2 regions of the Leuconostoc aquikimchii genome follow, and region 1 is predicted to be linked to the other one. Evidence: riboswitches for the same ligand, from Rfam matches in the RefSeq annotation. Region 1 holds a riboswitch; the other holds the start of a gene.

Evidence for each region. A riboswitch is a leader RNA that binds a small molecule or an ion and turns the genes downstream of it on or off. The one in region 1 is predicted to bind thiamine pyrophosphate.
Region 2: another riboswitch for thiamine pyrophosphate. It lies ahead of AB3K24_RS05210 (thiaminase II/PqqC family protein); the one in region 1 lies ahead of thiE (thiamine phosphate synthase).

What each region holds. Positions count from the first base shown of each region.
Region 1 is NZ_JBFPER010000001.1:177,824-182,206, forward strand. It holds gene AB3K24_RS00965 (cation:proton antiporter) at 2-967, shown strand; gene AB3K24_RS00970 (VOC family protein) at 1,106-1,936, opposite strand; TPP riboswitch at 2,058-2,155, shown strand; gene thiE (thiamine phosphate synthase) at 2,246-2,881, shown strand; gene thiS (sulfur carrier protein ThiS) at 2,921-3,121, shown strand; gene thiF (sulfur carrier protein ThiS adenylyltransferase ThiF) at 3,145-3,792, shown strand; gene AB3K24_RS00990 (thiazole synthase) at 3,811-4,383, shown strand, end outside.
Region 2 is NZ_JBFPER010000001.1:1,054,834-1,059,216, forward strand. It holds gene AB3K24_RS05205 (AAA family ATPase) at 1-1,861, shown strand, start outside; TPP riboswitch at 2,266-2,354, shown strand; gene AB3K24_RS05210 (thiaminase II/PqqC family protein) at 2,479-3,177, shown strand; gene AB3K24_RS05215 (GNAT family N-acetyltransferase) at 3,403-3,855, opposite strand; gene AB3K24_RS05220 (metallophosphoesterase family protein) at 3,860-4,383, opposite strand, start outside.

The sequences.
Region 1 (4,383 bases):
TATGTCATATGTAGTTATTGCGTTACTAATTGTTGTTACTATTATTTTTGGAAAGATAGCAATAAAACTCGGATTTTCAGAGGTTGTGGGACAACTTTTATCAGGGATCATACTCGGATCGAGTGTATTGAACGTCGTACAACCGACGAGTTTGATTCATTTATTGTCAGAAATCGGTATTTTCATACTGATGTTAAATTCTGGTATGGCATCTGATGTTAAAGAGATGAGAAAATATATTAAGGCATCAACTTTAATTGCGATTATGGGTGTTGTGGTGCCTGCCATATTATTTCCTATCGTCTTTATATTAATGGGTTATACACTAAAAGTAGCCATATTTTCGGGCATTGTCTTTTCAGCCACATCTATAGCGATTACTTTAGCTGTATTAGCAGAACAAAAGAAGCTTGCAACGCCTATGGGCGCCATAATTTTATCTGCGGCGGTGCTTGATGACGTGATTGCATTAATTGCAGTGACACTATTTTCTGTATTTATTGGTGGTGGTACACTTGGATTGGGCAGTTTGTTGCCCTTAATTGCTTTTGCGGCAGGCATTATGTTAAGAAAGTTATCATTTTCTGATCAGCTGGCACGCGGGCTCAATGGTTTGGGAAACTGGCTATTTTATCCAATATTTTTTGGTGCGATTGGTTTAGGGTTGGCTATTCAAAATTTGAATGATAAATTAATACCAATTATTTTATTCAGTGTTTTAGCTGTCATGACAAAATTTATTGGCTCGTTATTTGGGGCTAGATTAGCTGGTTTAAATAAAACGGTTGCTCAAGCTATTGGCGCGGGCATGATTTCCAGAGGCGAAATGGCCTTGGTGATTACACAAATAGGGATAACTTCTCATCTTATTGGGGATGCAGTGTCTGCGGAATTCGTTGTCGTTATCATGGTTTCAACTATCATTGCGCCAATATTGATGAAGCCGTTGTTTAGTCGCGTGAATTAAAATAAATAGTTGGTCATACTAAAACTCGGTTTCTTAGACAGTTTATTGATGGCGCTCAGTAATTGAGACAGAATGTCCTCTGATTCCAGCAAATTATTCGGTTCACATCATGAATTTCGTCTAAGACGCCGGATTAATTTAATTTTTTTCAATCATGATTAATTGGCTACCAAAAGGATCAGTTAACCAGATTTGCCCTGCTATTGTAGATACATTTCTGTCACTCAAGTTTGATTGTAATAAGTTAAAGTAGGAACTATCTACCGATACAGTCCAATCTAGTAAGCCATTATCTTGATCACCACGTTGCGTAATATTGCGGCCTAACCAGGTGTTATAAGCGTGATGGTGATGATAGCGATTGTGTGAATAAAAGTGGGCACTATCGCTAATTTTTGCTGTTAATGCCATTTTTAAGCTGTTGATGAAAAAATCATCACCCTTTGTGAGATCATTGCCAACAAAGTGGAGATGACCAATTTTCATATCAGCAGGAAAGCCAGACCAATCACTTTTCTTTGTTTGTAGTAATGTCTGAACATCGACATCCTTGGTGCCCATTTTAATAAAATTATTATCCCATTCCCAAAGTGCTTCAGGACGGTCATGGTAAAGTTCAATACCGTTGCCATTGGGATCATTTAAGTAAAACGCTTCACTAACATCATGATCTCCTGCCCCTAAAGGGTAGTCAATGAGAATCAGACGTTCGATAAGACTTGCTAGGGAAGCAGTATCCGGGAAAAGCAATGCGAAATGATAAAGACCTGCCTGTGGTTTGCTAGTTTTGTGCCCATCAAAAATCAGCGTTAAAAATGGTGTATCTGAGTTTGTAAAAGCATACGAATAGCTATGATTGCTGGCTTGCATTTCAATTAGACCCAAAATATCACGATAAAAACGGCGCATCATTGTCTCATTGTCTGCCATCAGTGTCAAGTGTTCGATGTTGTAATTAATATTTAACATGTTGTTCCTCTCTACTTACTATTTATAAGTAATATTAATGGTTTTTGACTGGTTTGTCTAGTAATATTTGTTTAATATTGACACAGACAATGACGTGGTGTACCATGAACGTATAATTAAATAAAGATATCTGGGGTGCCTAACTGTTTTACTGGCTGAGAAATACCCATATAACCTGATCAGATTAGAATCTGCGTAGGAAGATATGATTGATAATATTATTTGTCGAACTGTTTTTTGCGTATTTTAACGTGAGAAGCAGTTTTTTTATGTTTGGGAATTGAAATGGCGAAAAGAGGCTAGATAGGTTTGGTTAATAAAAATATTGATTACTCACTGTACTTAGTTACAAATCGGTATGATTATTCAGATGAGCAATTTTTGAACGTTGTGTTTGAAGCTTGTGACAGTGGCGTAACACTAGTTCAATTGAGAGAAAAGAACGTCACGACAAAACGATATTTTGATTTAGCAGTTGCAGTAAAGAAAATTACGGATAAATTCAACGTACCGTTAATTATCGACGACCGTGTTGATATCTGTTTGGCTGTGAATGCAGCTGGCGTACATATTGGAGATAATGAATTGCCGATTAAGATCGTACGTCAGTTGATTGGTAAAGATAAAATTTTGGGTGTATCAGTCAAAGATGTTCAACATGCTAAAGCAGCTGAGGCGCAGGGGGCCGATTATTTCGGTGTTGGTGCCATTTACCCAACAAAAACAAAGGTGATCACAAAACATACCACAATAGCAACATTAAAAGACATTGTTGATCATGTGGATATACCAGTCAATGCCATTGGTGGGATTAAAGAAAATAATATTCTCAGTTTGAAAAATACAGGCATTTCAGGTGTTTGCATGGTTAGTGAACTTATGCAGGCAGAAAACGTACGTACGAAGGTGTTAAATTGTTTAAAAAGTGTTGAACAGCTGGTGTAACAATAGTTGTTCAATAAATAAAGATAAGGCGGGGTTAGTATGATTACAGTGAACGGCAAGACCAACACGGTAGCACATGCTGGGCAAAGTATCTTGGAATTGTTAAGTCTCCTCGAGGTGCAAACAGCGCGCGTTGTCGTTGAGCGCAATGGTGCGATTGTGACGCGAGAAACGTATGATAGTTTGTTGCTTGAAGATCAAGATGATATTGAAGTGATTTCATTTGTTGGTGGTGGTTAAGAAAAATGATGAGGGTAGAGGACATGGAAAAGATAAGTATTGATGGCACAGAGGTTTCTGAAATATATATGCAAATGAAAACCCGGAATGTGGCAGGCACACAGGAAAAGTTGGCGCAAGCTCATGTTACGATTGCCGGCGCTGGTGGTTTGGGTTCTAATATTGCGATTGCATTAGCCCGTTCAGGCGTCGGACATTTAACATTGATTGACTTTGATGTTGTTGATTATAGTAATTTGAACCGACAACAATTTAAACTGAGCCAAATTGGCGTGCCCAAAGTGATTGCTTTAAAGCAAAACATTTTAGAGTTTAACCCATTTGTAGATATTACGACGGTGCAGACGCGAGTCACTTATGAGAATGTTGAAGCGTTATTTAAAACAAGTGATGTTATCTGTGAAGCCTTTGACGATCCAACAAGTAAAGCGGTGATTCTGCAATCGGCACGTGAGATTTTCTCTGAAAAGCCGATTGTGATGGGGAATGGCTTGGCAGGTATACACAGTGCTAATAACATTGTGACACGCAAGATGCGGAAAAATGTCTATATTTGTGGCGATCAGACAACGGCTGGGGTCGAAGGTTTGATGGCACCACGTGTGATTATTTGTGCGGGACATCAAGCGAATATGATTTTACAACTGCTCGTTAATCAAATAGAAATCTAATGATAAAAGGAAAAAATAATGCGACAAAATGATGATTTAATTATAGCAGGGCACAAATTCACTTCTCGATTTATACTTGGATCGGGAAAGTACTCATATGACTTGATTGATTCTGCTATCAAGTATGCTGGTGCTCAGATTATTACGATGGCGTTGCGCCGCTCGAATGCTTCATCAGAAAATATTTTGGATTACATTCCAGATGACGTGACGATTTTACCAAATACGTCGGGATGTCGTAATGCTGAAGAGACGATTCGAATGGCGCGTATTGCGCGCGAACTTAGCGGTAGTGATTTTATTAAGCTCGAAGTTATTCCGGATACAAAGTATTTGCTACCTGATAATTATCAAACTTTAAAAGCGACTGAAGTGTTGGCAAATGAGGGATTTATTGTGATGCCCTACATGTTACCAGACTTAAATATTGCAAAGCAGTTAGTAGATGCTGGCGCAGCGACAGTGATGCCATTGGGCGCACCAATTGGCACTAATAAAGGTTTAGCCAATAAAGATTTAATACAAATATTGATTGATGAGATTGATGTACCAGTGATTATTGATGCAGGCATTGGTAAGCCAAGTCAAGCA
Region 2 (4,383 bases), 880 kb from region 1:
TGGGGTCCGCATTGATGTGCCGTATAAAGAATTATCAGATCATGAAAAAAACATTGTCTTACATGGTGAAAAAAAACAGTATCCAGTTGACTTTAGAACAGCAACTGGACGCGTGTTTCATACCGACAAAACCTTATATGAAAATGCTTATGAAGCAGTATATGATTCGCTTAAAACTGTCAAAAGTGAGCGCGCAATTAGCAAAATTAATCAGTTTTTTCATTTCTCAGTGTGTCCGACTTGTCATGGCACACGATTAAATCAGAAATTATTAACGCAACTAGTCGGTGGTTTAAATGTTGCTGAAGTATCAGCACTTTCGCTAGGAACTTTATCTCATTGGGAAAAGCAAACAAAACCTAAGTTACCACAAGACATGCAAGCTATGGCGACTGTTTTATTTCAAAATTTAACCGACACCTTGCGTCCTTTAATTGAATTAGGTTTAGATTACTTAACACTGTCTCGCAATGGCAACACCCTATCAACTGGAGAATTACAGCGTCTCCAGTTGGCCAGAACAATTCGAACTGAAACAATAGGTGTTTTGTATGTGTTAGATGAACCATCAATTGGCTTGCACCCCGATAATGTTAAAGGCTTAATTAATGTGTTTAGAAAACTGATTGATCAGGGCAATTCATTGGTTGTCGTTGACCATGAAGTTGCTATTATTGAAGCTGCCGATTGGGTAATTGAAGTTGGTCCTGGCTCTGGTGATGCTGGCGGTAATATTATCGCTGAAGGTTCACCAAAAGAATTAGTTAACAATTCAAAATCATTAATCGGCCCTTATATCTCAGGAAAAGCAACTATCATGCATGATAAGGTCGTTACTGCAAAACATGCCAATAACTTAACAACGCACTTAGAAGTCGATCAATACTTTAATCTTCATGACATTGCTGTAACAATACCTGGCAATAAAATTACAGCTGTCACTGGCTTTTCGGGCGCTGGTAAAACTAGCTTAATTTTGGATACCTTAGTCCCTGCTGTAAAAGCACTGAATGAAAAGCGAACATTACCATCTCAGGTAAAAAAATTAACGACTACTTTAACCAATGTCGTGAGTGTCGATGCAAAACCGATTGGTAAAAATTCGCGTTCAAGTTTAGCAACTTATACGTCAATTATGGATAACTTAAGACGTATTTTTGCTGATTTGCCAGAATCTAAATCCAAAAATTATGGTCTTGCTTATTTTTCATACAACAATAAACAAGGTGCCTGTGAACATTGTGGTGGTGTTGGGACAATCACCTTAGATATTCAATACCTCCCAGATATGGAAGAAACTTGCCCTTATTGTCACGGTGCACGATATAAAGATGACATTCAACAGATTCGTTGGCATGGCTACAATATTGTTGATTTACTGAACTTATCAGTTAAAGAGGCCCTAATGGTCTTTAAAGATGTGCCCAATATCGAAAAACAGTTAATATTACTCAGTGAAATTGGTTTAGATTATTTACATTTAGGTGAAACCACACCAAGTTTATCTGGTGGCGAAGCACAAAGATTGAAATTAGTTAATCATTTAAATAAGACACAAAATAATACCCTCTTTGTCTTTGACGAACCTTCTGTCGGGCTGCACCCACAAGATGTGCAAACCTTACTTGGTGTAATTAACAAACTAAAAGAAAAAGGCGCCACTGTCATCATCATTACCCATGATCTTGATTTGATGACTAACGCAGATTACATGATTGATTTAGGACCCAAAGGCGGATCAACTGGTGGGCAGTTAATGGCTAGCGGTGAACCAAGTCAGTTAGTTAAAAATCCTATCAGTCTAACCCTGACGTATCTTAAAGAACACTTTAGTCACTTTGGCTTAATTGGAGAAACATGATGATTATTTTCTCAACAGCGTACACTCTCAGTACCAACAATAAAGTAAGTTAACGTCCAATTTTTAGAAGCTCAAAAGAAAAAAGTTAGCCCATGAAAACCATAGTATACGCTCATTCTTGGGAATAAGCGTATACTATGTCACGATAATCAATTAATTTGACACCCTACCACTTGATAGAGTTGTATAAAGAATCTTTCAACACAATCTTTTCTCTCGAAGAACTTAAATTATATGGCGATGGCAAGACACCGTGCATTTTTGTGACAGAATTGATTTTTTATATTTCCTATCTGGTAGTCCAATTTATAAGCAATGTTAAAAAATTTTGCTTATTCAGAAGAAAAAAATCACTTTTTAAAATAACTAACTCACATTTTTAATATATGTGATAAACTATAAAAGTAAGATATCTGGGGTGCCTTGAGCTGAGATCATACCCATTGAACCTGATTTAGTTAACACTGACGAAGGAAGATGTTTATAAATTGATTCATCAAAAAAGTATCATTTTTTTGATTGGAGATTTCATTTTCAACTTTTGTCTCAAGCCCAGCTCAATTAGAGTTGGGCTTTTTTCTGATATTTTATAAAAAATAAAGATGGAGAATAATACAATGAAATTTAGTGAATTAGCACATGAGGAAACAAAAGAACTTTGGCAATCCAGTAAAAATCATCCTTTTATTAAAGGCATTGAAAACGGTACATTACCCTTATCAGCCTTCAAGGCCTATCTTTTACAAGATAATTTTTATGTTCAAAACTATCTTGCAATTTATGATAAAATACTATCAACTACAGACGATAATAAAATTATTCAAGAATTACAGTCAGGTATCTTAGCAATCAACGATTATGATGTGACGCAGCAAAAAAACATTTATAAACAACTTAATATCACAGAAAAAAATATTCATGAAACGCACATGTTACCAACAACATACCATTACATTTGCCATATGCATCATGCATTTAATGAGTACAATGAAATTCATGCTTTATCAGCATTATTACCCTGCCCATGGCTATATTTAGAAATATTTGAAGAAATGTTAGCACGCAAAAATTATTTACAGGGTTCAGAACAAATCTATATTGACTTTATAGAATCTTACGCTGATTCAAATTTCCAAAAATATGTTCATAAAATGATTGCGTTGCTTGATGATTTGGTGGCTAATCGTTTCAATGAAATCCAATCAGACATTCTTTTACAACAATTTGTGTATAGCAGTGCAGAAGAATTACGATTTTGGCAAATGACGCTTCTCCCTGAACAATGGGAAAAATATTCAATAGCCCAGTCATTTTAAAAATAATTCTTCTCACCGGCTAACCGCAATTTTAACTAGAAATATTATTGCGCCTAAATCAATCGTTTGAACTCATTTGTTCTATGGTTGGTCGGTTAAGCTACGTATATCTTACGCTGAAAGGAACAAGTTCATACCTATATTATTTTAGATAAAAACCTAGAAAGAAAATCAGTCGCAATTTGAATATAATTGCCCCCTCAAAAATTATTTCTAACGCAACTTTCATCTCATAAAAAATTGCATATCATAGTCTGTAATATTCAAATAATCATTTTTAAATGGACCGGAAATATCATGAAATCCGTTTTTGAGATAAAATTCATGAGCAGAAGCTCTGGCTGTCAAATTTACTTCGTCATAACCGCTTTTTTGATAGTCGACAATTACTTGTTTGAGCAATAAAGACCCTATGCCTTGCTTCTGAAAATCTGAGTCAACAGCGAAGGAAACAATCTTAATTGTTGATTTACCTAGTTCATAAGTTGAAAGTGTCGCAATCAGCTTTTGACTTAATAAAATACCATAAAATTGATTATTCTTTTCAATTAGTAAGTCATGTTGTAAATATTGCTTACCTAAAGGTTTTCGCAATATGTCATTTCTCAAATTTATAGTTTGATTATATAAATCACTATCGGTTGTTTTAAATTTTTTAAACAAAAAATTATTTTCCATAACGTTACTCCCTGGGCAACGAATTGAGAAACGACCGCAATTCATCTAAATAATTATGGGTCTGATTGATTTCACTCAAGATTTCTTGATTATGAGTATAAGCACGACCAGCGTAAATCATTGCTGAATATAATTCAGCATAAGGTAATCCAACCTTTGTTGCTAAAGATACTTCTTGATCAAGATTATAGGTAACCTTTCTGAAATCAACATCTGCTAAACCCATTTCGTCTATTTCTAAAATTGCATATTGTGCGCGTCGATCGTCGTTCAATTTTGAATGTGTAAAGAATGGTTCACCGATTGTGCCCGGATTAATCACTAATTGGCCTTTGCTACTATACCTTAACAATTGATGATGCACATGACCATAAACAGCAATATCATAACTAGAATCGTCAAATAATGCATCAAAATTGCTTGTTTCAGCGACTGGAAGTAACTCTGATCCATAATTTTTCTGAGGTGAATTATGAGAAATATTAATTTTCATATTATTTATTATCCGAGTTGTACTGGTTTCAAAAT